Regions from separate parts of the Paenibacillus sp. GYB004 genome, predicted to be linked through region 2. Evidence: riboswitches for the same ligand, from Rfam matches in the RefSeq annotation. Region 2 holds a riboswitch; the other holds the start of a gene.
What was found. Region 2 has a riboswitch for cyclic di-AMP ahead of PV433_RS32950 (C40 family peptidase). Riboswitches for the same ligand answer to the same signal wherever they lie in the genome.
Positions count from the first base shown of each region.

Region 1 (15,486 bases), on a different contig from region 2:
ATGACCCGGGGCATTTATGCCCCGCTCGTGGAGAGCTTTCAAAGAACGGCGCTTGGGCTTCACTACAGCACGATCCTGTTTTATTTGAACCGGAGCGAGGAAGAACTGGCCAATGCGGTCGAACTGCTCAAGCAGCAGCGGGTGTCCGGCGCCACGTTTATTTCCGCCGCGGCGCCGGCGACGCTGACGAAATATTTGACTGACTTTGCCGAGAACGGCTTGGCGGTAAATACGCTGGAGCGGAGCTTCGTCGAGCGCGATGCGGATTGCGTTGCGTTTAACCATGTCCGGGCGGGTTACGATTTGACGAATCATTTCATTGACCTCGGGCACCGGAACATCGCATTTATGACGTATCGGGACATCAGCGGCACGCCCCAAGGCCGGTTGAAAGGGTACATGGAAGCGATGCGCGGCGCGGGGCTGTCTCCCCGAGTTATCGCCGAAGACAATCCGGTCTCCCATCGGGCCGGGGACGAAGTGCGGATCGCGTACGAACGGCTGCATCAAGCGTGGGACCAGACGGACATGCCGACCGGATGGATCGGGGTCAACGACAATTTTGCCCTCGGTATCCTGCATGCCTTGAAGGATAAACGGATCGCCGTCCCCGGCGACATGTCGGTGGCGGGTTTCGACGATTTGAACGCGACGCTCGGCATTCCCCAACTGACGTCAATGCGCATGCCAATGGACCGGGCGGGAGAAGCGCTGGCCGGGCTGCTCGTCGAGCGGATCTCCGCTGCTACCCAGACGGCTTTCCAAGTAATGCTCGATTACGAGATAATCGTGAGAGGCTCTACCGCTCCTTACCCCCGCAGTTAACGAATGGGATCTGAATATACGGACAAATACGAGGAATGCCGAGCGATTCGGCATTTTTTGTTGTTTAACGGACGATGAGCCTTACTAAACGCTGGATCGAACGTACAACGGAATGTAAGCGGCCCCAAAATGGAATTGACAGGCGGAAAACGCCGGGGATATAATGAAATCGTAATTTCAACCGAGTGAAATATATGAAAACAGGAGGTAATTCTATGAAACGACGATGGTGTCTGGCCGCTTTATCCGTGATGATGCTCGGGGCGGCCGCCTGCGGTGCTCAGACGGGAACTGGCGCGGAGCCGGGCGATTCGCAGCCAAAAGGGGACGGCGGCCCTGAAAGCAAGCCGAAGCAGCCGATCGCGCTTTACATCCAAAATATTTACTCCGGCAGTCCGACCGCAGAAGAGTTTACAGACATGTACGGCCGGCTCATTCAACAAAAGTTTCCGCATATCGAGAGCATTCATTACTTCAGCAACGCTACCCGCCCTCTCGACCAGGTGCTGGTCAACAAAGATCGGATGGATATCGTCATTACTTCCCAAGCCACCTTCCAATCCGCATTCGTCGCCAATTCCCTGCATACCGATATCTCCGGCTATATCGCCCAAACGAAATACGACGTAAACCGGCTGGACGCTTCCTCGCTGAACCTGGTCAAGCAGCTGGGGGGAGGCAAGCTGTACGGACTGCCCGTTGATGCCGGAGGCACGTGGCTGATCTACAACAAAGATTTGTTCGACAAGTTCGGAGTGTCCTATCCGAGCGATTCCATGACGTGGGAGCAATTTGAAGATCTGGCGAAAAAGCTGAGCCGGACGGACGGAGGCGTAAAATATCACGGCGCTGCGCTGCCTCCGGTCAATTACCTGATCCGCAATCCGTACGGGCTGAACCATATCGACGCCGCCACCGGCAAAGCGAGCTTTCAAGATCCGGGGTGGTCCCGTTTCCTGAACCGGATCGCCGACCTGTACCGGATACCCGGGAACGAAAAGGACGCCCAGCAGCTCGGAACTTCCGGGGCGCTTAATCTGTTCCGTAAAGACAAAACGGCCGCGATGTACTCGCCGATCGTCAGCAACGACATTACCTTGGCCTTCGGCCTAGAAGACGTGAACTTCGATTTTACCCGGTTCCCTTCGATGAGCGACGCGCCGGGAGGCGTGCAGACGTACCCGAATATTTACGCATTGTCGGCTACAAGCCCTCACAAGGAAGACGCCTTTGACGTAATCGCCTACATGACATCCGAGGAAGTCCAACTGGCCAAGTCCAGACGCGGCGGGTTCGCTTCGTTGAACAACGACTCGATCCGGGCGGCGTTCGGTCAGGAGGCGCCGGCGTTTATCCGAGCGAAAAATCTGAAAGTGTTTGCCGAGCCGAACCGGTACGTCACCCCGACGTTTTTCTCGGAATATGTGAGCATTGCCAATACCGAATTAAATGCGGCATTAACAAGCGTTGTTACGGGTGGAACGGATATGAATACGGCGCTTCGCCAAGCGGCGGAGAGCGCGGACCGTAAAATCGAGCAGGCGAAGCAGGCAAAAAAATAAAGCGGCAGAAATAGGAATGAATACGGGTTGCCAAAACGGCACTACGGGCAGCCGAAAAGGAGAGAAGCGAACATGCATATCAAAGAGTACCTGCACCAAATGGCGTGGAAGGCGGACGAAAAAGCGCTGCCGTCCTTCGGATCGGCGGACGAATTCGAGGTGTGGCGGCGGCAAAGACAAAAGCGCTTTCACGAAATGCTCGGCATCGACGGTTACCTGGCCGAGGAACGGACGCCGCTGCGCGTCACCGTGACCGGGTCTGTCGACTGCGGGACGCACCGGATCGACAAGCTGCATTACCAAAGCTTGCCCGGCCTGTACGTCGCGGCCAATCTGTATGTGCCTGCCGGGCTGAAGGAGCCCGCTCCCGGCATCTTATATGTGTGCGGCCATAGCGCGACGCAAAAAATCCAGTATCAAGAGCACTCCCGCCGCTTCGCCCAGGAAGGCTTCGTGACGCTGGTCGTAGATACGATCCAGCATGGAGAAGTGCAAGGCATCCATCACGGCACGTATTCGCGCGGCATGTTCGATTGGGTGAGCCGGGGGTATTCGCCGTCGGCTGCGGAAGTGTGGAACGCGATCCGCGGGCTTGACGTATTAAGCGAACTTACAGAGGTGGACGCCGCCCGCCTGGGCATCACCGGACATTCCGGAGGCGGATCGATCAGCTGGTGGGCGATGTGTGCCGACGACCGGATCAAGGCGATGGCTTCGTCGTCGGGGACAGGCCATCTCACTTCCCATATCCGCGACCGGACGCTCGACTACCATTGCGACTGCAACTTCCCGAACAACCCGGACGGCTGGTCGCTGACCGAAGCTTATGCGCTCGCCGCGCCGCGGCCCGTGCTGATCGTCGCTCCCGCCCGGGACCGGGTATTCCGCATCGATTCCGTTCGTTACGTACATGACAAGCTCCAGGCGTTGTACCGGAACATCGGAGCGGAGGGACGGCTCGGCCTGTTCGAATTTCAAGCGCCCCATATGTATACGCCGGAGTCGCGCAAGCACGTGTTCAGCTGGTTTTTGACCCATCTGGCGGGACGCCCGGTCACACCTGAGCAAGCAACCGATTTCGACGGCGTGAAGCTTCCGGTCGAGCAGTTGCTCGTATTCGGGGGCAAGCCGCCGGCGGACGACCGTTCGACGACAGTGGAAGGCGGGTTCGTCCGGCTCCCCGTGCCCGCGGATATCGAGACGATGGAGCAGCTCGCCACAGAGCGGACACGCGTCATAGCCGCGCTGCGCAAGGAAAGCTTCGCCGCCTTCCCGCAGGAGCCGATTCCGCTTGCGGCCGAACGCGAGCACGAGTACGACTTGATGGACGGCAGCTGCTCGCGCAAATTTTCGTTCTCGTCCGATTCGTATTGGAGACTGGAGGGGGAGCTTCGCGGAATCGAAGGCGATTCACCGCGCCCGGCCGCGGTTGCCCTGAGACGGTCGGTTCACCGGAAGGAAGACGAACCGTTCGACATCCTGAAGGGGCTGGGCGCCGGATGGATCAAGGCGCGTATCGATCCGCGCGGGACGGGCGATTCGACCTGGGGGCCGGAATTGAATTGGCATGTCCGGCGTTCCTCGGCTCTGATCGGTCATACGGTCACCTCGATGCGGGTGTGGGACACGCTGCGCGGTCTGGAAGCGATCCGGGCGAGACCGGAGGTTGACCCTGCCCGGGTATTGCTTGCCGGTAAAGGAGAGATGGCGGTCGTCGCTCTGCTCGCGGCTTTGCTCGACGGAGAGGTCGGCACGCTGGTGCTGGAGGATATGCCGTCCTCGTTTCTGCAAGCCGACGACGATCCCGCTCGACTCGGGGAAGGGTTCGAGGTCATCAATGCGCTTCGCATCGCTGATCTGCCGCAGCTGGCGGCGTTGTTATGGCCGGCGAAGCTTATCGTGACGGGGAAACGCTGGCAAGGCTACGAGTATGCCGAGCGTCTGTACGCCCGGCTCGGCGGCCCGGGACGTATCATGTACCGTACCGATACGAACGGCTGGCCGGCGGACGAGGTCCGATTATAAATTTCGGCTGTCCCGGGAAACGTAACCAAGTAAGTTGAACGAATGAAATTGCGTTCATTTCATTCAACTTATCCAGGTAGAACGGTTATTTTTTTCCGGGAGGTAAGCACGATGCCAACAGCCTATATAAACGGAACCGACTTGTACTATGAGAAACGGGGAGACGGGTTTCCGATTATTTTCATACACCCTCCGCTGCTCACCAGCGTGAACTTCCGCTACCAGCAGGTGCAGCTGGCCGGGCAATTTACGGTGATCACGTTCGACATTCGCGGACACGGGCGGAGCGGGGCGTCGGAGGCGCCGGTCACCTACGAGCTGATCGTGGAAGATATGCTGCGGCTGCTCGATCATTTGAAGCTACCGGAAGCTTTCGTCTGCGGATACTCGACCGGAGGCTCGATTGCGCTCGAAGCGTTGTTGACTCACCCGGACCGGTTCACCGGCGGCATTCTGGTCAGCGCGATGTCGGAAGTGAGCGACTTTGTGCTGCGCAACCGGATTCGCGTAGCGGTAGGGATGTCCAGATGGAAGCCGCTGATCCGGGTGCTGATGTGGGGCATCACATGGGGAAACGCCGACGGGAGACAAACGTTCCGTAATTTGCTGCGCGACGCCCGGCGGGGGAATCCGGCGAATATTCACCAATATTACCGGTTCAGCCTGACCTACAGCTGTACGAAGCGATTGGCCGGCCTGCGGGCGCCGGTGCTGCTGTTGTACGGGAATAAGGACGGGGGCTTTACCCAATACCGCAAAAAAATTCAAAGCATGCTGCCTCATTACGATCTGCACATCCTGGATAACGAGAAGCATCAAATTCCGACAAAAGCGGCCTCCGAAATGAACGATGTGATCGGCAAATGGATTCGGGGGCTGCAGCGCCCGCGGGAGAAAGCCGTTACCCGGCAGCCGGCTGAGCCGGAAGCCGGGATCGGCACACCCCCTTATGCGGCCCTCCCCGAAGAGCCGGCGGAGCAGCAGCCGGAAGCGTAAAACGGCGGCTATTGTATAACCTTGCCCGGTTCGGGCAAGGTTTTTTCGATACATACGTTTAATGTACTATAGCGGGGAAAGGAACTGCTTGCTTGTCGAGTCAGCTATTGTCGCAAGTTGCCTATCATGGCTGTTCGGCTCTCTGGCACTCTGCTCTGCTACTAGCTAGGGTAGGGGGCGAATAAGAGCGGTTAGCAGCTTTTTATTCGGAGTCGGGTTGTTCCCGCACAACCTCATCGACGAGCGGCTGGAGCGAAGACAGCCATTCCTTCCCACGCTCTGGCGTATGGGTTTGCACGTCAAAGGACCGTTCGGGCTTCTTGACCGGACGATTTTTCCTGATGCGCACCGGGGTTCCTTCTCTATCAACGGAACTCCGAAACCAACCTAATGTTACCTCTTATAAAACTCCCTGCTTGTCGTTTTTTGTGATAGAATAGAGAAACGGATTTGATAGACCGATTGGCTTTGCCGCCCGAACGAGATTGGAGATACATTGATGCGTATTACGAACATGCTACATTTTACGGAAAATCACCGGTTTTGCGTATACCGGGATTTTTCGCTTAGCGGGCTGGATTACCGGATGCTGTCCGGCATTTATCAGCCTATGATCGGAGCATTTGCGATCAGCGTCTTCCAGACGATGTATCAGCAAGTGCCCGGAGATAAGACGGGATACTCGGAGCTGGAGCAGCAGCGGAAGCTGTTTTTGGCGCTCGATCTGGAGCCGGGGGAGCGGGGACGGAAACTGCTGGCCGAGCTGACCTCGAAGCTGGAGGCGATCGGGCTGCTGCAGACGAACCGGAAGTATTCCCCTTCCGCGGACGATTACATGTACGAATACGTGCTCGTACAGCCGCTGACGCCGCAGGAGTTTTTCAAAAATCAGCATCTGGTTATGCTGCTGCACGATAAGGTCGGCAAATACGCCGTATTGTCGCTGCGCGAGCAGTATTATTCGCCGGAGCCCGAGGAGCTTCAGCATCCGGAGCTGGTATCGGAGGATTTGTCGGTTCCGTTCTACGATTTGTTCCGGCTCAACACCCAAGCGATTGATTACGAGCTCGAGCAGGCGCTGCAGGAGACGGCCCCGTCGCGGGAGACCGAGCGCAAGCTTGACGTTACGACGAAGGCGTTCCATTACAGCGAGATTCTTCAGCGTTTCCCGCGCGGCACGTCGAGGAACCGCCCGTTCGTAGAAAATCTGCGCAACAAACCGGATCAGATGTTCGAGATTAACAAAGTCGCCCGCAAGTACGACTTGTCGCTTCGAGAAACGTGCAGGCTGCTGGACGAGGACGGGATGTTTACCGAGGACGGCGAGCTGCAGAACGATATGCTGCAGTACAAAGCGAATTTGTATTTCCGTCAGGACAAGGAACGCGAGCAGGAGCGGGAGCGGCTGTTCCACAAAATAGCCGGCGTAGCGAAGCCCGAATCGGTCAGCGCACTCGAGGAGAAGCCGGTGGAGATGCAATATTATTTGGAAGTGCCGCCGCTGTTCGTCGGGCAGTGCAACCAGCATCAGTACAACCTGATCATGCGCAACGAGCCGCACACGAGAGTGCTGGAGCGGTTTTTCCAGAAAGGCGCCGTGCCGAAGCCCGTATCCGACATTTTTGAGAAGATCGATGTGATCTACAAAATGCCGGACGAAGTGATCAACGTGATGATTCATCATCTGCACGTATACAAGGAATCGTCTTGGACGAAAAGTTATATCGACTCCGTCGCCTCCAATATGATGGCCAAAGGAGTCAGTACTTACGAGCAAGCGGTAGCTTACATACGCGAGCAAACGATCAAGCGCACCAAGCGGTCGTCCAAGGCCGACGGCGGCTCGCTCGCCCCGTTTCCCGGGAAAGGGCGGAGAGGGCACCAGCAGAAGCCGAAAATCGCGATCATTACCGACATCCCGGCGCAAAAGCCGGTCAGCGACGAGAAGCTTGCGGAAATTCGCAAAAAAGCAATGAAGCTCGACGGCAAAATTACGTAACCGGCGCAGCAGTCTGACTTTTCAGGAGAGGAGGCGGATCGGACGCATGGAACCTTTATCGGACATATTAGGCGACTTCCGGAATATGTCGTTCGCCAGAAGAGCGGAAGAAAAAACGAAGCTGCTGCTCAGTGATCCGCTCGTGGCGAAGCTTCGCGCCAAATATCCGGAAATCGACGACCGTACGCTCAAAATCAATATGAACCGGATCTACCAGTATGTGAAGGAATACAAGCAATGCACGAACTGTCCCGGACTCGACCGGTGCCCGAACGACTTCGAAGGGTACTACACGAAGCTGACCGTCGAGACGATCAATGAGCAAACTTATATTCACGATCAGAAGGTAGCTTGCAAAAAGCTGATCGCCAAACAGTCGCAAGACGCCGTCCGCAACCGGATTCGCAGCTTTTACATCGACGACCGTGCGCTCCAGCAAGGATACTCGACCGCGGAGATCGTCGATATCGATCCGGAGCGGGTGCTGGCCGTCGAGCGTATCGTCGATTACATCCACAAGACGAACGAGGAAGGGCTGCAGAAGGAAGGGTTGTACCTGGTCGGCCCTTTCGGAACGGGCAAAACGTTTTTGATGTGCTACATGCTGAATCAGCTCGCCAAGAAGGGCCTTTCCGGCGTGATTGTGTATATGCCGGATTTCGTCGAGGATTTGAAGTCGATGATCGCAGAGCCGCAGCGGTTGAAAGAGACGGTCGAGCTGCTGAAGGAGACCGATCTGCTCGTCTTCGACGATATCGGGGCGGAGAATCTGAATCCGTGGGCGCGCGATCATGTGATGGGGACGATTCTGAACTACCGGATGAACCGGAAGCCGACCTTTTTTACGTCCAACCATGAGCCGGACGAGCTGGAGAAACATTTCAGCTTTACGAGCAAGGACGGGGACGAGGAGTACAAAGGGCAGCGGATTATGGACCGGATTACCCCTTTTGTCGAGGTGGTTGTCGTGAACGGTACGAATAAGCGAGGGAAAGCGGGGGCGTAAAGCCTTCGCTTACCAATAAAACGGATCGAAAAAAGCCCGGCTCCGAATCAGAAGGAGCGGGCTTTTCTTTGGTTGCACGGACGCGCTTGTGTGATCCGCAAATTAGAACAGCGTAATGATGGTGGCCACGATCGCGATCAGAAAGAAAGCGCCGAATGTGACGCCGAATCCGATGGCAACATCGAGAAAGTCGTTTCTCGGCTCCTCGTTGGCATGCACTCTTGGGTCAGTCATAATTGGATTCCTCCCGAGTAAATCGTTCCCTTAGCAAAATTGGCTATGTCTAGTATAACGAAACGTTCGGCGGCTTGTAAAGCGGAAGAAGTGACAATTCTTCAACAAAATTCAGCCGTTCTTTCGCTGCGGCAGCTTGTCCATGCATAGGTTAGGCAGAGCGGCGAAACAATTAGAGAAGACCGCTTCGTCCAAAGATCCGGGCCTGCACCCGGAATGCCCGGGCTGGCCGGCAGCGGCGTCGCCCCTAGTATACGCCAAAAGCGGACGGAACATGTTTTCAGTTATGAAATTGGTACGAGTTGTGGTATACTTTACATGTCGTAGGAAAATCGTTAAAATCTATAGGTACACACTTTTTGTTAGTATAAGGAGGAAATCCTGTGGCTATCGTAAACGTATCCGACCAATCGTTCAAAAGCGAAGTCGAAGGAGGAGGCACGGTTCTTGTCGACTTCTGGGCTCCATGGTGCGGACCTTGCAAAATGATCGCGCCTGTGCTTGAAGACTTGGATAAAGAAATGGGCGAGCAAGTTAAAATTGCCAAAGTGAACGTGGATGACAATCCGGAGTCCGCTTCCCGTTTCGGCGTAATGAGCATCCCAACGCTGATCGTATTCAAAGACGGCCAGCCTGTCGATAAAGTGGTCGGCTTCCAGCCTAAAGACGCTCTGAAAAGCGTCGTTGGACGTCACCTGTAAGTTGCCCCGGATCCAATATGCGGCGGCGGGTTGTGCAAACGGCCCGGCCGTCGTATGATATTTATAGGGAACGGCAGAAGAGTTCTTTTTCGCAGATGCGAAACGGGACTTTTTTTGGTTCCGGGCCATGGAGGCATGAGGGAAGCCGATTTCAAGGAGGAACGAAGCATGTCCGAACAGCGTGCCGGGGGAAGGCGCGATCACCTATCGGATTCGATCAAAAGCAAGCTGGCGCTGCTGCCGGACAAGCCGGGCTGTTATTTGATGAAAAACGCGGAAGGCACGATCATTTACGTCGGTAAAGCGAAAGTGCTCAAAAACCGCGTCCGCTCGTACTTCTCGGGCAGTCATGACGGCAAGACGCAGCGTCTTGTTACGGAAATAAGCGACTTCGAATATATCGTCACGGCGAGCAATATGGAAGCGCTCATTCTGGAATGCAATCTGATCAAGCAATACCATCCGAGATATAACGTTTTGTTGAAGGACGACAAGACGTTTCCCTATATCAAAATTACGCAAGAAGCGCATCCGCGGCTCGAAGTGACCCGCAAAGTGTATAAGGACAAAGCGAAATATTTCGGCCCTTATCCGAATGCGTTCGCGGCGCAGCAGACGAAGAAGCTGCTGGACCGTCTGTATCCGCTCCGCAAATGCAAGACGATCCCGGACCGGGTATGCCTGTACTACCATTTGGGACAATGCATCGCCCCTTGCGAATATGAGGTGCCGGCCGGCGAGTACGAGCGGATGGTGCAGGAGATCAGCAAGTTTCTGAACGGCGGCCATGTTGCGATTAAGGAAGAGCTGACCCGGAAAATGCATCAGGCCGCCGAGGACTTGAACTTCGAGCGGGCCAAGGAGCTGCGCGATCAGATCGTCAGCATCGATGCGGTGATGGAGAAGCAGACGATCACGATGACCGACGCGGTCGACCGCGACGTGTTCGGTTACGCCGTCGACAAAGGGTGGATGTGCGTCCAAATCTTGTATATGCGCCAAGGCAAAATGATCGAGCGGCATGTGACGCTGTTCCCGTATTACGGCGACGCGTACGAGGATTTCATCTCGTTCGTGACGCAGTATTACAGCGACAACCCGGCGCTGCCGAAAGAAATCTTTTTGCCCTCGGCGGAGGAAAAAGAAGAAGACGAATCGGCATCTGCACCGGATACGGGCGAGCAGCATACCGAACGCGAAGTGGCCGAGCTGCTGGAGTCGTGGCTGCGGGTCAAAGTGCATCAGCCGCAGCGCGGACAGAAAAAGAAGCTGCTCGGAATGGCTGCCGACAACGCTCGTGTCGCGCTGGAGGAGAAGTTCCGGTTGATCGAACGCGACGAGGAGCGGACGGTCAAAGCGGTAGAGAGTCTGGGCGAATGGATCGGGACCGGAACGATCCGCCGGATCGAGGCGTTCGACAACTCGAACATTCAAGGGAGCGACCCGGTATCCGCGATGGTCGTGTTCGTGGACGGCAAGCCGGACCGCAAAGAATACCGCAAGTACAAAATTCGGACCGTGCAAGGACCGGACGACTACGAGACGATGCGCGAAGTAATCCGCCGCCGGTACGAGCGGGTGCTGAAAGAGCAGCTGCCGATGCCGGATCTGGTCGTAGTCGACGGAGGCAAGGGACAAATATCGGCGGCGATCGACGTGCTGGAAAACGAGCTAGGCTTGTACATCCCGGTGTGCGGTCTCGTCAAGGACGCGAAGCATAAGACCGCGCAGCTGATGATGGGCGATCCGCCGGACATCGTGCCGATCCGGCGCGACAGCCAGGAGTTTTACTTGCTCCAGCGCATCCAGGAGGAAGTGCACCGATTTGCGATTACGTTCCACCGGGAGACCCGGGCCAAGTCGATGGTCGCCTCCCAGTTGGATTCGATTCCCGGGATCGGGGAGAAGCGGCGCAAGGCGCTGCTGAAACATTTCGGCTCGCTTAAGAAGATTAAAGAAGCGGCTGTCGACGATTTTCGCCCGCTCGGCATCGGCGACAAGCTGGCGCGCGACATCCTCGCCGCCCTGCACGGACCTGGCGAGACCGCCGATTCGGACGCTTAATGCGCACGGCTGAACAGCAATAGCTCTATTAACATTTTTACTTCTGCAAAACAAACCAACCTCCGAATGCCGCTGCAGTGCAGCTTCTCGAAGGTTGGTTTTTTGTTCCAGGGCAGCAGTCTAGACGGGGTCCGGCTTCGACGGCCGGAAGCCGTCTCCGGAATTAGGCGGCGGATCGTCCACCCCGGCCCCGGCTCGCCTTGCGGCCGTTTTGCCGTGCAGCCACTTGATCACAATGGCGACGAGGGCAGGCAGCGCGATATAAAACGCGCCGAGACCGACATATCCCGCTCCTCCCATACCCATCAGCGAAAAGCTCATCAGGATGCTGTCCACGATGGCGTGGGCGAACAACGCGGTCGCAAACCCGTACTTCAGGAAAGCGTAGCCGAACAAGATGCCGAGAATCGTTACTTCCACGAACCGGGTGTACACCGGGTAGATCGGATACTGCGTATGGCTGAACGCCCAGATGACGCTCGGTATAACGACGGCCAGAAACGTATTGCGAAGCAGCTTCTTAAACAGGGCGATGCCGAAAAAACGGTAAATCGCTTCCTCGGAAATCGCCGCCGTCCAGGCCATAAGCGGAAAGATCCCCGGCAGCAGCATGTTAAGTGGCGATCCGGACGGATCGTTCACCGCCCACATATCGAACCGGTGTTCAGCGGTGAAAAACAGCAGCGACTGCACTCCTAGCAAACCGAAGGCGAGCAGGTAGCCCCGTTTCATGCTGGACAGCGTATGAGCCCCGAAGCCCGGCTCTCTCCATCGCGGCCACAGCCGTCTTCCTTGTTCCCGCCACAGCGGATCGCCGGCGGCGAACGAGAAGTAACAGATGATCGCCATGATCGTCACGACGACCGTCATCAGAATCATGGTGACGACGGCGGCTTCAGTTGAGAAGAAGGGGTCCATGCCTTCGGCTTCGAGTGTTTTGAAGGCGGGAATCATATTGATATTGTTGATCCAGTACAACACAAGAAAGGTGGCCGTTAAGCCGATCCCCCGGACGAACGAGATCTGTTTCCGGGAAGCGATCGCAATGGCGATGGCGGCCAGCCCCATGACCGATGACAGGATCAAATTCCACTGCGTCATCGCCGAGGCCGCCTGGTCCTGCCGTTTGACCCAGTCGAGATGGCTTTGCGGAATCCGGAACTCGTTATAATAGGCGGTTACCTGCCCGCCCCGGACCTCCACTACCTTCAGCAGCTTGGCGCCGCCGATCGTACCTGCGCGATGCTCGAATACGAACCGGTGGGGCGTAGCGGCGTTCGGCCTGAGCGAGCTGTAGTCAGAGAGGGAGAGTCCGTCCTTCCGCAGCACCTCTTCGGCAATCCGGCGGCCTACCTCGACCGACGGGGCGTTCTCCCGGCTGCTCTTCCTCCACCCGATGACGGCGCCGCTTGTCATATGTACATCGACGACATATTCGGCTCCGCGCCCGTCCGTCAGATCGATGCGATAATAATCGATCGGAGCCCGTTCCTGAAACCGGGCTTTGTAATCCGCGACCCGCTTCTCCTTCTGGATATAGCCGCTCAGCAGCTTGTCGGACTGGTAGACGACGAACGTGCTGGAAGCCGGATAACCGGTCAACTCTGCGATATGCGCCTTTGCGGCGTCCGCTGCCGCTTGCTTGGATACGGTCGGCATCGTCTCGGATAAGATGTCGGGCTCTTTGTTTCCCGTAAAAAAAGACCACCAGTTGGTGATGACGAATAAGAGGATGCCGATAACAGCAAAAGTTCCCAGCATGGATGAAAACGGGCGTTTCATGGATCCCTCCCGAACTTTTTTTCTAACGTAACATACTTTTTTTCGAAATGCCACTTAAACGGAAGCAACGGAGGTAGGGACAATGAAAAGAGGCAGGCACGCTTGTTATTCGGCCGGAAGCCGCCGATTCCTCCATGTTTTTAAGCGAATGCCGGCTTTGTGCAAGCGGGTGCAGCGGGATTATAATCGAGTTCGTCAAGTGTTATTCGCTTCTGCTTCAGAGCCGCTACTGCCAGCGCACCATTACGCGAAGACCGGACTCTAATCTGAAAAGCGGAATAAGAAACTCTACAATACGAGCCGTTTAAGGTGCGCGCATCGCAGCGGACTCTCATATCAAGCCGAATTTCTTAATGAAAACGGGGGAACCATTCAAGTAGGAGCAGTTTTGCGGTGTCCGAGAAAACCGCAAGTTTTGCTCATGGGGTGAATTTCGCAGCACCGTTCCCAGCAGCGGCAAGCGAATAGGGTGCCTTACAACCCGAATCCGTCAGCTAACCTCGTAGGCTTCAGTTTGGAAACCACACCGGACAAACGGCATTGGGATTCCAATGTCTTTTTTTGTTGTTCCTGCAAACTACGATCCGTCTTGCCGATCGGAGAGGTGACCCTGCTTGAAACCACTTATAGGGTTCAGAAGGCTTACGCCGCCGCAATTTCTTGTTCTGGGCTTCGCATTGATTATAGTATCGGGCGGACTGCTGCTGTCTTTGCCCGTGTCCACTACGAACGGGGAAGGTTTGCCTTTGGTGGATGCCCTATTTACAGCGACCTCGGCTACATGCGTAACCGGGCTGGTTGTCGTGGACACGGGAACTTATTTTTCCGTATTCGGCCAAGTCGTCATTATGGCGCTTATTCAGGTCGGGGGACTCGGTTTTATGACGATGTCGACGCTGATCGCGCTTGTCCTGCGCAAGCGGATCTCGTTAAGGGAACGGCTGATTCTGCAGGAAGCGATGAATCAGGTTTCGATGGAAGGGATCGTGCGGCTGATCCGCAAAGTGTTGCTGTATTCCTTGACGATTGAGCTTGCAGCCGCTGCACTGTTCGCGATTCGCTGGTCGTTCGACTATAGCGCCGGCCGCGCTATTTATATGGGAGTGTTCCACGCGGTATCGATGTTTAATAACGCCGGATTCGATCTTTTCGGCCATTTTCGGAGTCTGATGCCTTATGCGGACGACCCGCTGATTAATATCGTCGCTATGTCGCTTATTATTTTGGGGGGCATCGGCTTTATCGTAATCTCGGATCTGATGGAATATGGAAAAAAACGCAAGCTGTCGCTTCACGCCAAAGTCGTGCTTAGCATGACCGGGTTTCTGATCGTATTCGGAGCGATCGTCATCTTTTTATTCGAATATACGAATCCGAAGACGCTTGGGGCTTTGAACGGCACGGGCAAAGTGCTCGCCTCCTTTTTTCAGTCGGTGACGCCACGCACCGCGGGGGCCAATACGCTCGACATCGCAGGACTCCGGCAAGCGACACAATTTTTTATCATTATATTGATGTTTATCGGCGCGTCCCCGGGTTCGACCGGCGGGGGAATCAAGACGACCACCTTTACGACGCTGATCGGCGCCGTCATCGCGATGATCCGGGGCAAGGAAGATATCGTCCTGTTTCGTTACCGGCTGGCCAAAGACCGGATTTACAAAGCGATTACGCTTACGATCCTCGCCTTGTTCCTGGTCGTATTTATGACGATGCTGCTCTCTACGACGGAGGACCATTCCTTCCTAATGATCTTGTTCGAAGTGACGTCGGCTTTCGGTACCGTCGGCTTATCGATGGGCCTGACTCCGGAGCTGACGGCTTTCGGCAAAATTATTATTATGATCACGATGTTTGCGGGCCGGCTCGGACCGATCACGCTTGCTTATGCATTGCAGCCTAAAACGGAGAGAGAACTATATAGACATCCGGAAGGTAAAATTATTATCGGATAGGAGTAGTTTTTACTATGAAAATGAAACAATTTGCAGTGATCGGTCTGGGGAGGTTCGGCTCCAGTCTCGCCCGGGAGCTGACCAACAACGGATTTGAGGTGCTCGGCGTCGACAGGGACGAAGAGGCTGTCAGCGAAATGTCTGAGGTGCTGACCCACGCGATCGTCGCGGACTCGACGGACGAAGAGACGCTGCGTTCGATCGGAATCCGCAACTTCGATTGCGTCATCGTTGCGATCGGAGATGATATTCAGGCAAGCATCATGACGGCGATACTGCTGAAGGATCTCGGTGTCGAGATGGTCGTGGCGAAGGCGCTGTCCGTGCTGCACGGCAA
Region 1 is NZ_JARBDB010000012.1:95,029-110,514, reverse strand. It holds gene PV433_RS08265 (LacI family DNA-binding transcriptional regulator) at 1-825, shown strand, start outside; gene PV433_RS08260 (extracellular solute-binding protein) at 1,041-2,387, shown strand; gene PV433_RS08255 (alpha/beta hydrolase family protein) at 2,460-4,412, shown strand; gene PV433_RS08250 (alpha/beta fold hydrolase) at 4,524-5,408, shown strand; gene PV433_RS08245 (hypothetical protein) at 5,611-5,757, opposite strand; gene PV433_RS08240 (DnaD domain protein) at 5,908-7,407, shown strand; gene dnaI (primosomal protein DnaI) at 7,454-8,413, shown strand; gene PV433_RS08230 (YqzM family protein) at 8,516-8,647, opposite strand; gene trxA (thioredoxin) at 9,031-9,348, shown strand; gene uvrC (excinuclease ABC subunit UvrC) at 9,517-11,412, shown strand; gene PV433_RS08215 (CPBP family intramembrane glutamic endopeptidase) at 11,533-13,194, opposite strand; cyclic di-AMP (ydaO/yuaA leader) riboswitch at 13,524-13,718, shown strand; gene PV433_RS08210 (TrkH family potassium uptake protein) at 13,809-15,149, shown strand; gene PV433_RS08205 (potassium channel family protein) at 15,164-15,486, shown strand, end outside.
Region 1: it holds a riboswitch for cyclic di-AMP, as region 2 does, so the genes downstream of both, PV433_RS08210 (TrkH family potassium uptake protein) here and PV433_RS32950 (C40 family peptidase) in region 2, are expected to answer to the same signal.

Region 2 (15,486 bases):
TCGTTTCATTTTTATTCAATATTCAATTGATGTTTTCTCTCGTTATATGTTTGCTTGGTTACATTGCATTTGGAGTTATTCAACTGTTGTTGATCCTCTTAATAACTTCATTGAACATTACCACTTCAGAAATGTTATTAAATTCTGTACTACATAGTGTACTTTTGCAAGTAGGAACAGCGATTGTAATTTTTTGTATAGCATTCTGGTTGTCGGTCAAGAAACTCGGTTTTGTTTTTTTTCGAAAGCGGATTACTTTCAACCAGAAGTACCGTACTCATAATATCTTTCTACTTTGCATACTCATTTTGGCTATCGGGGTTATACAACTAGCAGTTATATCATTTCAAGAAAATGCATCATTAATATATATATTGGTAGGATTGATACTAGTTTCGGCTTTGGGGCTTATAGTCACATATAAGAAGAATAAGAAAGAAATAGATGAAAAATATATTCGAAAAAAGACAGAATAAATCATATCGGAGAGATGAATTATGATCGAACGAATAGCGGGGCAGCTAGCCACTACAATAAAAACTGCTAATCCGGAACGAACATCGAGTGTAGAGGTCTTAAAATTCTCTCTCATTATAGTTTTGAATGCTATATCCATTGTGTTATTAACTATGGCTCTAGGATTAGTAACCGGAACCTTTTCAGAAACCTTATTAGTTTTAGGGGGATTTGCTTTCCTTCGTTTTTTCAGTGGTGGGCTGCATCTGTCTTCCTCGGAATGGTGTGTTGTTGTGTCGACCGCTGTTCTTGCTGTAATCCCCCATCTTCCGCTAGATAGCTATTCGGTATGGTTAAACGGGATTAGTCTTGCTATTATGTTATTTTTTGCTCCGGCAAAGGTTGAGGAACATCATCGAATTGCACAATCCAAAACTGTTACTTTCAAAATAATTTGCATTTGCATAGTTGCAAGCAACTTTGCTCTGGGTTCGGAAGTTTTGGCCAAAACTTTTTTTGTTCAATCCCTTCTATTACTACCATACAAAAAAAAGGAGGTGAAGTCTCAATGAAACGTTATGCTGCTCAAATGGCATCCGGATTTCTCACCATGTTCGCTTTCCTTTTTGTTACTCCGTTCTGTTCACTGTTTGTTCATAAGCCGGAAGTTCCTGCCGAATTGCTAAAGAAACAATCATAAGCGAAAGAATTCTACTACCCGGAACGATTGTTTCGGGTTTTTTGTTGAGTACAATAATGCAAAGGGGCATGTAGTTGTGTTGCAATTGGTAATAAAGTTTGTATTTGGGACGATTGAGTATTTCAGTCTTTGCCTGTTATCACTTTCGTTATTTCGTTTTCCAATCATTCAATGCTGGAAGAAAATTGCGTGTATTGCACTTATTGTGGAAGCCGTGTCGATTTATCAAAGGGAAGTGCTAATGATAAATCAACACTATGCGATGCTCGGAATGTTGATTGTTTATATATTACTCATTAATATCTTATTAAATATTCCGACATTTTTTGCTGTTATTATTTGCTTCTTTGGTTATGTAAGTTTTTCTATTGTGCAAGCACTTTTACTAATGACGGTGGATTATTTCCAATTTACAAGCTTTGAAAAACTGACCCACTCCTTAAAGGATATAGTGATAATGCAGCTAATAACAGCTGTGGTTAACTGTAGTCTGGTATATTGGATGAGCAATAGAAGGATAGGATTCGTATTTATTGAAAAACGTGTTGTTTTTAATACAGGGACTCGAATGGCTAACGTACTTTTATTGATCGTTTTGCTGCTTAGTTTTGGAGTAATTTTATTTGCGGTGGTAACTTTTTTTCAGAACGAATCTTTAATGTATGTATATCTAGGAATAATAATTCTAGCCATCATAGCCCTCTACATCACCTACCAAAAAAACAAAAAAGAACTGCTCGATCACTACAACCGCTTAAAGGATCGAAACCGCTCCATATAAGCGTTCGATAAGCTCGGTAAGTTTTTCGTCGGTTGATCTGCATAAAACGATGCATTGCTTAACCGAATCGAGCGTTAAGAGCTAAAAAAGGGGGAAGATGACGATTTGGAGTTATTGATTCGAATCTTTTTCGGAATCATAGAGTTTTACGGGTTATGTATCTTGACGTTCGCTATGTTCCGGTTGCCGGTTGCTGAGAATGGGTTGAGACTTTTAATCGTTGCCGTCGCCTTGGAAGCCGTGTCGGTTTATCAATTACATTACTTGGGCATGGCTCAATCTACAGCCTTTCTTTTCGTAATAGCCGCATACATTTTGCTGGTGAAATTTATTTTTAACATCCGCTTGATTTTCTCTGTCATGGTTTGTTTAGTTGGCTACTTAGGGATTGGAATTATCCAAACGGCCCTCGTCGTAGCTGCTCCCTTGCTACTAAATATATCCACGGAACAAATGGGGACTTCTCTTGTTATAGCGATGTCGTTCCAATTTGTAACATTTATTGTTAATATATCGATTGCGTATCTGTTAACAACAAGAAGAATCGGATTTATGTTTTTTGAAAAGCGGATTTCTCGCAACTTGGAAACCCGGGCGCAGGACATTTATTTACTTATTGTTCTAATATCGTGCCTAGGTGTTTTACAGCTTTTATTCATCTCTTTTAGTGAAAGTCAATCATTAGTGCATCTGTACGTGATTTACATCGCCTTGATCATCATAGCCCTCTACATCACCTACCAAAAAAACAAAAAAGAACTGCTCGACCACTACAATCGCTTAAAGGAAAGAAACCGCTCTATATAAGCGTTCGATCGGTTTTGTAAGTTTTTGTGGGTTGACCCGGCCGAAAACGGTATGCTACCCTTACCCCGAACCACTTACCCTTTTTTACCTGTTGTCAAACAGGGAGGAGGGGCCAAAATATGCCGAATCCGGATATACCGAATATCCGGTACGGGGGACGATTTACTTTGGGGTGAATGTTCGCGCTTTTGGCGGACAAGGGAGTTTCCTCTTCCCTAACCCGGCAGCTAACCTCGGAGGCGCCAGGAGGGAAAAACCGTTTGAAGCTTTTGATGAAAACCGTTGTTTTGTCGTGCGCTGTTTGGATGTCCGCCTCGGCTGTACATGGCGGAACGGCATCCGCGTCTACCCCGTCTGCAGACCAGAGCGTAAAGATCCAGCTTAACGATCAGCTGATCCCGTTTCCCGAAGCTCAACCTTACATAGACGACAAAGGGCAAACGTTCGTGCCGATCCGGCCTGTCCTCGAGTCGCTGGGCTACCAGATGGACTGGGAGATGGAGAACGGGCAAGTGGAAGTCACGGTGAAAGGCGATAAGCAGAAAACCGTCGAACTGACCACAGGAGTAAGCGAGGCCAAGCTAAACGGCAAGGCCGTACCGCTGACGAGCGGAGCATTGTTCCGGGACGGGACGGTATTTGTTCCGGTTCGATTCATATCGGAGTCGCTCGGGATTATGATGCAGTGGGATAACGATAACCGAATCGCAATTTTATGTCAGGACGGCCAGTACCACGCTCCGGCCTGGTATGCCCCTCCGGTTGTGCAGGCACTAGCCGCTGCGCCTGCGCCTTCCGTCGCCGACCGGATTACGGATACAGCGCAAAACATGCTGGGCATCCGGTATGTTTGGGGCGGCACGACACCGAGCGGATTCGATTGCTCGGGTTTTGTGAATTATGTATTTGACCAGTTCGGCGTCGATCTTCCCCGAACTTCCCGCGATATGTTCCACAACTCGGGTCAGCCGGTAACGGAACTGAAGAAGGGGGACCTGGTGTTTTTCAACATCGGCCGGGTGACGACGCATGTCGGCATTTATCTGGGCAACGACCAGTTCGTGTCGGCTACGACTTCCCGCGGAACCCGAATCGATTCATTAACGAGCTCCTACTGGGGGCCCAAATATGTCGGGGCCAAGCGTATTCTGTAACGAACCTGCGCGAGGACCTCAAACCGCATGGAAAAACCTCCAATACTCACATCCTAATCGGTGTGGGTACGGAGGTTATTTGTTTTGCCGGCGTCAAGCCAATTCGATTCCTGCAACGACATAAGTGCCGGATGGAATCGATGCGCCCGCTCCTATATCGACTTTGCTTACCAGAAGCACATCTCCGGCGTTGGCATACATGAGCTGGTTGGAGGGGCCCGGCGCATTCGTCGCATCCCAGGTTACGATTCTTTCGCCCGTTTCTATGCCTGTGGATGTATGACGGTACTGATTGGGCGCATGCAGCTCTGTAACGGTACCGTCCGGCCGGCGAATGGCGTATTTCCACTCCGCATAGTCGGTCGAGCTGCCGGTCACCCCGTCGTCCAGTGCCGCCGTAATCCGCAGGATCACGGTGGTCTTTTCGAACACTTTCACAGGCACCGCGGAATTGGACAGAGCCGGTACCCGGATCGGACTGGATAATGGCACACGCACCGCCTCAAACGTGCCGGTACCCGCCGAATCCCGCTGAACCAGTCGGGCGGGCTCCAGGCAATTCGTAATACGCACGCTCTCAGCCTTCACATCGCTGCCTTTACCGACCCGAAGCAGTCCTCGCGGACTGAGGGTGGAAAATAACGAGTCGGCAATCGTGACATTGGTCCAGCTGATCGGCAGCGTACAGTCTACCCCGTGTCTGGACACGCCCGAGAAATAGCTGTTCCGGACTATAATGTTCGATAACGCGTTGATCGAACGTGTGTACGAGTCCACCGTGACCAAGGTTGACACGGCATAACCGGAGGCGATTTCGTTGCGGATGTCGGTGTCGCCGGGGGCAAGCGCTCCGGGATGACGGTCCGCCAGGCTGATTCCGTCAAACGTAATATCTCGTATCGTACCGGAGGAATCCTTGTTTACCTGGGCCAGTAAAAGCATCGGCCAATCGGCGGCACCGGAGCGGGCCCGGACGATGCCCCGGATATTCGAGAACGCGACCCGTTCTACGGTGCAGCCGCCGCTGACCCGGATTTGAGTCAAGCCGATCCATTCCGCGCCGTCCACATCCCGCAGTTGAATGTCGTGGTACGTGATGTCGTAAATGTTCCCGCCCCGAAGCTCCGGGATCGAGGTAACCGAGTTGTTTGGCTTCAGTAGCGCCACGTATCCCGGTCGAATGAGTGTGCAGCCTCCAGCCGTACAGTTGTACACGTCTTCGCCCAGTTCCGTCCCTATGGACATCGGACCGGTCGTCGTATCATAGGTCCCGCCGATCACATGGACGTCGTGGGACTGGCCTCGGCCTTTCCGGGTCTTGATCACGATGCCGTCTTCGCGCACCGTATTCCGCAAGTCACAATTGACGAAGTAAATATGTTTGCCGTTCCAGATATGAATATTCGTCCGGTCCCGATACACGCAGTTGACGAACCAGTTGTTTTCCGGCTGCTGTTCAGCGGTCGGGCCTTCGCGAACGAACATCCAGGGGCTGACGGAACCGGTTGAATCGAAATGTACGACATTTTCCACCCGCAAATTTTTCACATTCAAGTCGAAATGGTAGTAGCTGATCGTCATGATCGAATCATGGCCGAACCGGAACGTACTTAGATGAATGTTCTCTTTCCGGGGAAGCCGGGCCCTGAAAATAAAGTTCGTAAATACCGTATTCGGCGTACCGGTCAGTTTCAAGTGATCCGGCAAGTCCGTCACCACGTAATCGTAGAACGACGAACGCGTCTCCAAATTGCCGTAGTAGGTTCCTGCAGGCACGAACAGTTCCGCCCCGATGGCCGCCGCCGCATTCATCGCCGCTTGCAGGGCAGCCAGGTTGGACGCGTTCATTCCTTCTTGAAACCCGAAATATTGCGGAAGCAAAGTGCCGTTCTCGATGATTCGAATCCACGCTCCCAGATTTCCGGTTTGTCCGGCAGGCGCCACATATAATCCTGATTGGGGATCAGCCGCGACGTTCACAGACAGATCGGCGGAACTCCATCGAAAGAAGCCGGCGCGGCCGGTCGACGTAATAACGGCGGTATCCCCGTCGCTCATGCCGCTCAAATCGCGCAAGTCGTCGATCGTATCCGCATTCGCCAGCTCCGTCAACAATCCGGCTCCGCTTCTTCTGTGCAAGCGCCCGGCAACGCCGGAACCGTTGCCCCTGCTGCCGGGCAATTCCGTGATCGGATCACCCAGAGCGTTTGCATACATTCCCCCGGCAGCCAGAGCCGCTCCCGCCAGACCGAGGGAGGTAATCAACTTGCGCCTGCTCATGCCTGCCATGGACGATTGGGGAGAGTCAGACAGCTTTTTATTGGACAAAAGGAACACGCTCCTTTATCGGAATCGCTTTCACGGCTTCATTTAGAAGCTTTTCTTATATCGTCAATGACTTTCTGGGCCGCCTCTTCGATTTTCCGGAAGGTTGTGTTGATATCCGCGGTCCCCATCGCCAGCGGGTTGGTCTGCGCCGTATAGGTGGGAACGAGATTCGCATCATAGGGGAGTCTGGGAGGAATCGGCGCGAATGTATTGAAATACAGCGCTTTGTAATTTTTATTCGGATACTCGGCTTCTTTGCCGATCTGTTGCCGGATGGACTCGTCGACAAGAACCGGCATATTGCCCTGTTTGGCGCTGGCGGTCTGGAACTCGACCGAGATTAATTGCATCAGCGCGTGAAAAGCCGCTTCGGGATTTTTGCTCAGACTCGTAACGCCGAAATATAACGGGTAAGCCTGCGAACCGATTCCGGGCAGTTCCTTGAAGGTCGGAAGGGACACCATATCGACATGATCCCAGTTGGCGTCTTTGATATCCCCGAAAATGTGAGAGGACAAGAAGGCCCACATCGCCACGTTTTGTTCCTTCGTAAAATTGTTCAGCGGAGGAACTTTTTTCAAGGACCGGTAGCCCTCATCCGCTGCAGGATCGATAAAGACCGTTTGAAAGAACTGTTTCCATTTGTCGTTTTTGTTGATGGTCGGAGCGCCTGTTGCAACGTCGATCGTAGGGAGCGAAAATTGATTAAGCCGCAAGATGTGCTGTGGAGAGGAGGCGAAGCCGTAGTACTGCTGGCCGTTATCGCTTCTCGTCAGTTTTTTGGCGATAGCGAGCATTTCCTCCCAGGTCATGCCGTCTTTCGGATAAGGCACTCCGAATTTATCGAAAATCGATTTGTTATAGTATAAAACCATATTAAACACGTTAACTGGAAGCGCATACATTTTTCCGTCGGAAACTTGTTTGATTGCTTCGATTACAGTCGGCTCGAATCGGTTCAAGTCGATCTTGTTGGTCTTGATCAGCTCGGTCATGTCGTATTGCAGATTATATTGGGATATCGAATATTCGTAGTTGCCGATCGTGTAATAGAGGAGGTCAATTTTCTCGCCTGTTGCGATTAACTCGGGCAGCGTCGAGCCTTGTTTGCTTTGAATGAATTTGAACGTATAGTGCGGCAGTTTTTTCTTCAAGTAATCGCCGTAGCGGGTGTTGAAGCTTTCTTCAGTAGCGCCGCTAGGGGAAAAGACGACCAGTTCCGCAGGAGCGTTCGGGTTAAATTGGTTTGCTGCGGGTTCTGTTGCCGCATCCTTTTTCCCGTTATCTCCGGAACAGGCGGCCGTAAAGGCCGATAGAGCGGTGAGTAAGGCAAGCGTCGTTACGACTTTTTTGGGCAATGGTACAACCTCCCTAATCATTTTAGAAATCGGTTTCTTTACTGAGAAACGAAACCTCCTTTCCTGAGATTGAGCGTAGGTCCTCTTGAGGAAAACTATACATGTATTCTTTATGTTTTTCAATATTTCATTTTGTTTCTTTTTATTTTCGTTAAATGAACGGCCGGCTTGATTCCTTATGAACGGTTTGGGGGATGAGTGGGGCTGGTCGAAGTGCAGTTGTTTATGGAGGTGCGTGGCAAGTAAGGAAAATTTTCTTTTTGTTTCCTTCCTGGATGTTTTTTTTCTTTTGCTGATGTATAGTAGATAGGTATAAAAGGAATAAAAGGTGATCCCAATGACCACGATCCGAGATATAGCGAAGGCAGCCAACGTTACGATCAGCACGGTTTCCAAAGCATTAAACCAGGAGGCCGGCGTCAGCGAACAGACCCGCCAAAAAATTCAGGCTATCGCTGAACAAATGAATTATGTAAAGCTTCCGTCCGCGAAGCGAGCGGCGGACCCGTCCCCCAAGTGCATCGGTCTCATTTGGTCTCAGGCGAATGGAGTTTCGTTTCCCCATACGGTCGGCACTTTGGAAAAAGAGGCGGGAAAGCTGGGGTATTCGATCGTAGTCTCCACAGCGGCTCCGGACAAAGCGCTCCATCATATGAACCGGCTGTCGATCCGGCATGTGGTGATCTGGGGGCTTCACAGCACGCTGCTGACACCGGATTTCCTCAACGAGCTGGAGTTATACAACGGGACTCTGCTGTCCTTGGGCGGGGTGCCGCTGGAGCAGGGCCGCTCGATCGCAATAGACCGGCAGGAAGCGATCCACAAAGCGGTCCGGTATTTGAGCGAGCTCGGGCACCGGTCGATCGTCTTTATCGGCGTCAAAAACGAAAAGCTGATCGGCTATACGCTGGGCATGTTGGATTGCAAGCTGGAGTACCGGCCCGAGCTTATCGTGATGGCGAGCAAATACAAGCCGTTCCCGGATGAATTACTGCTGGAGGCGTTACGGAATAAAGCAGGCTCGAAGCCTACTGCCGTGATCGTCGAATCTCACGGTACGTTGTGCCGGTTCGCCCGCTTCGCCAAAACATACGGCATCCGCATCCCGGACGATGTTTCCGTTGTATCCTATGATAATATTCCGGAGATGGGGGAGACGCTCGAGGTGCCTGTGACTACGGTTGGACCCGATCTGGAGTCGCTTGCCCGGACAACGATCGAACAGCTGCTGTCCCCCATATCGGAGAAAGAGGCATCCAGCGCCGTGTCGCTGGATATGGAGCTCATCGTTCGCGGTTCTACCGTCCCTCCGGCGGAGAATCGCTGAGCTTCCCATACAAAATCGATAAAAGGCCCAGCCGCTTTAACCGAGCGGAGGGCCTTTTGTCTGGAGTTGCGGTTATTTTCTTTGAAGGCGTCGCTAGCAGATTGCGGCAGCCGGTTCCGCCGACTGCAAGGCGCGGTCGATGTTCAGCACGACGATGAAGCTGTCTTGCTGCTTGTACACGCCCTGCACCAGTCTGCTTGGCTGCATCCCGGTATGATCCGAAGCGATCTCGATATCGCTCTGCCGCACTTTCAGCACTTCCATCACCTGATCGATCAGCACCCCGACATCGCGCCGGCCGGACTCGATCATCATAATTCGCGAGCGGGCGTTCGGTTCCTGCCGGGCCAGGCCGAAGCTGTGTCTCAGGTCGTAGACCGGGAGTACGGCTCCCCGCAGATTAATCATGCCGAGCATGCCGGCCGGGGCATCCACCAATTTGGAGATGGGCGGCACGGTGATGATCTCCTTCACCTTGGCGATATCGAGCGCATACTGCTCCGTATCGACACGGAAGGTGACCAGCTGTGTCTCGCGTTCCCGGGACGATTCCTTCCGTTGTTCTTCCTGATTCCGGGTGAGCAGCAGGGAGCCCTCATCCTTCACGATGGAGCCGACGTCGAGAATAAGCGCGACCTTCCCGCTGCCGAGAATAGTCGCCCCCGCCAGGTAAGGCACTTCGCCGACGAATTTGCCGAGAGACTTGATGACGATCTCCTGATTGCCCAGAGTCTTGTCTACAACGAGACATACCCGTTTGTCGGCGATGCCGAGTACGACGACGATCAGCCGACGGTCGCCGGACGAGCCGCATTCCGTCTCTTCCAATCCGAGCTTGCGGTGCATCCGGACGAGCGGGAAGATCGTTCCCCGGATGACGCACACCTCGCGTCCTTGAATCGTCTGAATATCGCCGGTTTGCAGCCGGACGATCTCGAGTACGTTGACAAGCGGGATGGCAAAGGTGCTTGCGCCGAGCTGCACCAGCAGCGAACGGATAATCGCCAGCGTGAGCGGCAGCTTGATCGTAAAAACGGTTCCTTCTCCGGGAGTGGAGTCAATGTCGATCAGCCCATTCAGCTTCTCGATATGCGACCGCACAATGTCCATGCCGACGCCCCGTCCGGACAGATCCGTCACCTTGTCGGCCGTGGACATGCCGGAGTGGAAGATGAGGAAGATGAGCTCCTTGTCGGTCATTCTCTCCGTTTCCTCGCGGGTGACGAACCCTTTGCGTATCGCCGTTTCCTTAATCCGCTGGGGATCGATGCCCTTCCCGTCGTCGGCGATCGAGAGGACGATCTGATTTTCCTGATGGGCCGCCTTAAGCAGCAGCTTGCCTTTTCGCGGCTTGCCGAGCCGTTCGCGCTCCTCGGGGCTTTCGATCCCGTGATCGGCGGCATTGCGCAGAATATGAATGATCGGATCGCTGATCTCTTCGATCAGCGTCCGGTCCAGCTCGGTTTCCTTGCCCTCCATGACGAAGTCGATTTCTTTGCCCGCCTGGATCGCGATATCCCGCATCATCCGTGGAAACCGGTTAAACAGCTGCTCGATCGGCAGCATCCGCGTCTTCATCATGCCTTCCTGAAGCTCGCCGACGACCCGGTTCAAATGATTGCTGATATCGCCCAGCTCCGCGATATCCCCGTGGTCTTTGAATTGCTGGCTTAGCCGGTTCTTCACTTCGATCAGCCGCGTGTTGTCGATGATCAGCTCGCCGACGAAGTTAAGCAGCATCTCCAGCCGGTCGACATCGACGCGTACGGTTTGGTTGACCTTAATCCTCGACTCGCTTTTCGGCTGGGCCGCTCCTTCCGCCGGAACGGCTGCCGGGTCCGCCGCTATCGGTTCCCTTTTGGGGGGGACGTCGGCAGCAATGTCCGTCCCTTGCGGCGGTTCGCACATCTGCCGCTGGGCCGCCCGGCTGATCCGGAACGATTGGACATGCGACATGCAGCGGATCGCGTTCGAGACGGCGGCTTCGCTTTGCTCGGTAGCCAGCAGGACGGCGAATTCAGTGGCGGAGTCGCTGCCGTCTCCGGCTTCAGGCAATTGAGCCGCAACGATCTGTCCGAGCTCGGAGCAGCTGTTGCACATAATCAGCATCCGGGCCTGTTTCATCTCCGTCTCGGGCTCCAGCCGGATCTGCACGGTGAAGGCGTCATACCCGCGATTTAGGTAATAGGGCAGGGCGTCCAACTGCTCCTGCTCCCATTCGGCGGCCGGAGCGGGCGATTCGCAAGGCTCGTCTTCCGGCTGTGGAGGAGTAGATTCCCGCGCCTGTTCCAGCAAGGCGACGAGCGGCCCAATATTCGTCTCGTGCAGCCGGTCTTCGACAATGGCGATTTTGAGCACCTTCATATAGTCGATCGCCCGGAACAGCACGGTAACCAGGGCGGAGCTGACCGACAGCTGCCGGTTGCGGATCAGGTCGAACACGTTCTCGATCGCGTGCGTCAGCTCCTTAAGCGGTTCGAACCCCATGGCTGCCGAAGACCCCTTCAAAGTATGAGCCGCGCGGAAAATACGCCCGATCGTCTCCATATTCGTACCGTCGCGTTCCAGCTCCAAAATTTGTTCGTTCAAAATTTGCGATTGTTCATCCATCTCGTCCATAAAAATGCCGAGATAGGCGGACATATTCAGATCTGTCATGCTGCTAGCCCCCTCTCGCTTATAGGCCGGTCGCTACCGCTTCCGCCTTTGTTGCTACTGCAGGACGCGGTCGAGTCTAAGAATGCCAACCAGTTCCTCGCCCGATTTGCCGATTCCTTCGATAAACCCGCCGTCCGCGCCTCCGGACCGCTCGGGAGGGGGCTGGATTTCGGTGAACGAGGTGACCTGGTACACCTGGTCCACGGTCAGGCCGACGACCGAATCGGAATAGTTAACGACTACGATACGCGTCGATTTCGTATCCGGCACTTCCGGCAGGCCGAATCGTTTGCGCAGACTTACGATAGGAGCTACTTTTCCCCTCAAATTGATTACGCCGGTCAAATAAGGCTTGCCGTTCGGGATGGCGGTGACAGGCTGCACGCGGATGATTTCATGAATGACTTGGATGTGCAGGGCAAGCCGTTCGTTGCCGATCCGAATCTCGATAAACTGCCGGGAAGCGAGCGGGTCCGTCATAGTGGGATGTCACCGACCTTTTATTGGATTTTAAATGCGGATACGGTCTCGTTCAGATCTTCCGACAGCTGGGCGAGCGATTGCGAAGCCGAGGCCGTCTCCTCTGCGGCGGAGGCTGCCTCCTCGCTGGTAGCGGCGATCGATTCGGTCGAGCGCAGCACTTCCTCCGCTTGGGCGGCTTGTTCTTCGCTTGCGGCGGCGATCTCATTCACCTGCGAGGCCGTATCGTTAACCTTGGCAACGATGTTCGTGAAGGCCGAGCCGATCTGGTGCGACAGGCCAACGGCTTTCGATGCGGCGTGCACGCTTTCGTTCGTATTGTTCTGCATGCCTTTGATGATGGCGGCGATTTCCTTCGTGGCATCGCTGCTTCGCTCGGCCAGCTTGCGGACCTCGTCGGCGACGACTGCGAATCCTTTGCCCTGCTCTCCGGCGCGGGCGGCTTCGATCGCGGCGTTAAGCGCAAGCAGATTGGTCTGGTCGGCGATATCGTCGATCACGCCGATGATTTGGCCGATCTTATCGGAGTCTCCCCGAAGCTTCTCCATGGACTGCTCAAGCTGGCCGATCGCTTCTACAGACGCCCGGATCGTCTGGCCGCCCTGCTCGGCGACTTCTTTGGTCTGTGTGGACAGCGAGGCGGCCGATTCGGCGCCTCTCGCGACGGAATCGATGGCGATCGACAGCTCGCGGAACAGCTCGTTGACCGTTTGGGCCGAACCGGCCTGGCTCGTAGCTCCGCTGGCGATTTCCTGAGTGCTTGCCGAGATTTGCTGAGCGGCGGCCGCTACGCTCTGGGAAGAGCCTAGAACCGAGCCGATCAGTTGCTTCAGAGCATTGACCATCTCGTCGGACGATTGCGACAGCTGGGCAATCTCGTCGTTGCCTTCGGCGTTCAGGGGGGGGACAGTCAAATTGCCCAGGGCGACCTCCTTGATGTTGCGGGTGGCGGCGAGAAGCGGCTTCGTAATGGCGCGGGTCAGGAAAAAAGCCGTTCCGAGTCCGACCAGGAGGCCGCCCGCGAGGAGTAAGGAGGTTAAGAGAAGCCCGCTGCTGTAAGTTTTATCCGATTCGGCGCTTGCCCGCTTGGCTCCTTCGGAATTGAAGTGAACCAGCTCGTCCAGCGGTTTGTTGAGCCGTTCCTTTAACACCTGGCCTTCGTTAAACAATCGGACCGCTTCGCTGTCGTTGCCTGCCTGGCTGGCCTTAAGCGTCTTTTCGGTATGTGCGAGCCACGCTTCGACTTCCGATTTAAGCGCATTGAACTGCCGGCGGTCTTCGTCGGAGATGAGCGACTTCTCGTAGTAGGTATACTCGTCGTGAATCGCTTCAATCGCGGTAGCGCGCTCCTTGTCCGCCGCGCTCATGGCTTCGGCGGTCGGACTGATAATATGCTTCAGCATGGCGGCTTGAACGTCTTGAATGCGGGAATCGAGCCGGTTAATCGCCTCCACGCCAGGCATCCAAAAGCTGGTGATCTGTTTGGAGCTTTCGTTCATCGAACCCATATTGGAAAACGACATCCACCCGATCGACCCCATAATAAGCAGGATGAAAATAAAGCCTGCGTACATTTTTTTGCCCACGGTCCAATTCATAGATTACAACCTCCCGGTATTGATGAAGTCTGGAATGGAATGCCAAGTTCATCTACCTGTAATTGTGGGGGAAACGGCATAGGAAACATATCCCCACCTATTCTCATAAATAGACATGATTCGACACAAAAATACAGGAACCGATTCCTATAGACAAAGCAAAAGCCGCCTAATCGGCGGCTGATCGTGTGGGCGGACGTGTCCGTTTTATTTCGTTTTGTTACCGGTATCGCTGCCTGGGGCGGTATTTAAGCGGTTTCCGTATATTTTCGCCAGCGCTTGCGTCCGGTCGCTGACCCCCAGCTTATCTAATATTTTGGTCACATGGTTTTTGACCGTATGCGCGCTTATATACAGCTTGGCGGCGATCTCCAGGTTGCTCATGCCGCGAAGCACGAGGCTTAACACTTCGCGCTCCCGGGGCGTCAGCGCCTGCTGGGCTCCGGCCGGGGGGCTCAGGTCCGGAGCGGACCGGGTCTGAGCGGTTTTGTCGGCTTGGAGAGGCATGTCCCGGGCGGGTTCCGTCTCCAGCGGGCGCGAGGCAGGCTGCAGCGCCCGAGCCAGGATACGCTGGGGCAGCGTCAAGCCTGTAAAGGCGTTGTCTCGCAGCAGCTCGCCGTCCAGGGCGATCCGTCCGGCCTCTTCGAGCAGATGGACGACCGGTTCCCGGGGCAGCGCCGAATGGAGAAAGTCGGCGTCGTAGCCGGATAAGGAAGCGGCAAGTCTCACCTGCTCGGCATCGGTGGGGGAGATCGGAAGCTGGGTCATCAGTTGTTCGGCCTTCGACTGAACTTCCTTGCAGCGGTTGTACGCGTCCGGATTCCAGTACGCCATCGCCTGGCGGAGCAAGCCGGCCCGCTCCGAGGCCGATAAGCTGTGCTGACGCTCGATCAGCTGAAGGCGGATCTCCCCGATGATGGACAGCGCCGTTAGGAAGGTGCGGAACGTGAGCGAATCGGTCTCGTCCCGGTATGCGACTCCAAGCACGCCCTGTACCCGATTGTCCCATATGAGCGGATATTCGTGAACGGGGTCGCCCCCATCGGTCTCGGCGGATACGGGGCAGCGTGTCGGGCAAGAACCGGCTGAGGAGGCGAAATGCCGGGCGGCTGCACTGGCGGCGTACCGCTCCGCCTTCGGCGGGGATAATCCCCGCGAAGCCAGGTAGCGGATGCCCCCGTAGCCGTCCTGTCTCAGCACGAGGCAGCAAAACTTGCCCTGTACGATACTCTGACCGACGTCTGCAAGCAGAGACAGCAGCGTCTGTATATCCGTAATGTCGACGGACGCCTGGCAGACTTCGAGCAGTGTCGAATAGCGGGTCATCGATTGATTGTACGTATCGCTTAGGGAGACCATGCCGAGTCTGGACGCCAGTGACGCAGCCAGCAACTGGCCGGCCTCCCGGTTAGGCGCTGCGGCCCGGGACGTGTCCATGATTCCGCCGAACAGGACCCCATGCAGCGTCCCGCCGCTGCGCACCGGATAACAGGTCAGGTGATGGAGCGAGATGTCCCGCTCCGCAAAGGCGGCCGCTCTCGGGTCGAACCGGACCTTGTCCCAGCAGCCGGCTTGTCCGGTTAAGGCGGTCTGGCCGACAAAGCCCTCGCCCCAGTAAATGACCATGCCGTGCAGACTGTCGTAAACACCGCCGCCTTCAACGACCGTAACGCGCAGCTTCTCTGCCGATATCGCTTCCGCATAAGCGGCGAAATCGAAATGGAGCAGACGCGCGGCCATCTCGACGGCAGAGCGGATGGAGCTTTTGGAGGAGACGTTATGGCGGTCGAACCAGTCGGTTAATACCCGGATGTAGTAGTTATGGTTCGACTGCTTCGC
Region 2 is NZ_JARBDB010000072.1:179,060-194,545, reverse strand. It holds gene PV433_RS32970 (accessory gene regulator ArgB-like protein) at 498-1,028, shown strand; gene PV433_RS32965 (AgrD family cyclic lactone autoinducer peptide) at 1,025-1,156, shown strand; gene PV433_RS32960 (hypothetical protein) at 1,233-1,937, shown strand; gene PV433_RS32955 (hypothetical protein) at 2,043-2,744, shown strand; cyclic di-AMP (ydaO/yuaA leader) riboswitch at 2,855-3,000, shown strand; gene PV433_RS32950 (C40 family peptidase) at 3,005-3,898, shown strand; gene PV433_RS32945 (hypothetical protein) at 3,992-6,226, opposite strand; gene PV433_RS32940 (ABC transporter substrate-binding protein) at 6,265-7,584, opposite strand; gene PV433_RS32935 (LacI family DNA-binding transcriptional regulator) at 7,922-8,911, shown strand; gene PV433_RS32930 (chemotaxis protein CheW) at 9,005-11,569, opposite strand; gene PV433_RS32925 (chemotaxis protein CheW) at 11,624-12,049, opposite strand; gene PV433_RS32920 (methyl-accepting chemotaxis protein) at 12,070-13,647, opposite strand; gene PV433_RS32915 (LuxR C-terminal-related transcriptional regulator) at 13,855-15,486, opposite strand, start outside.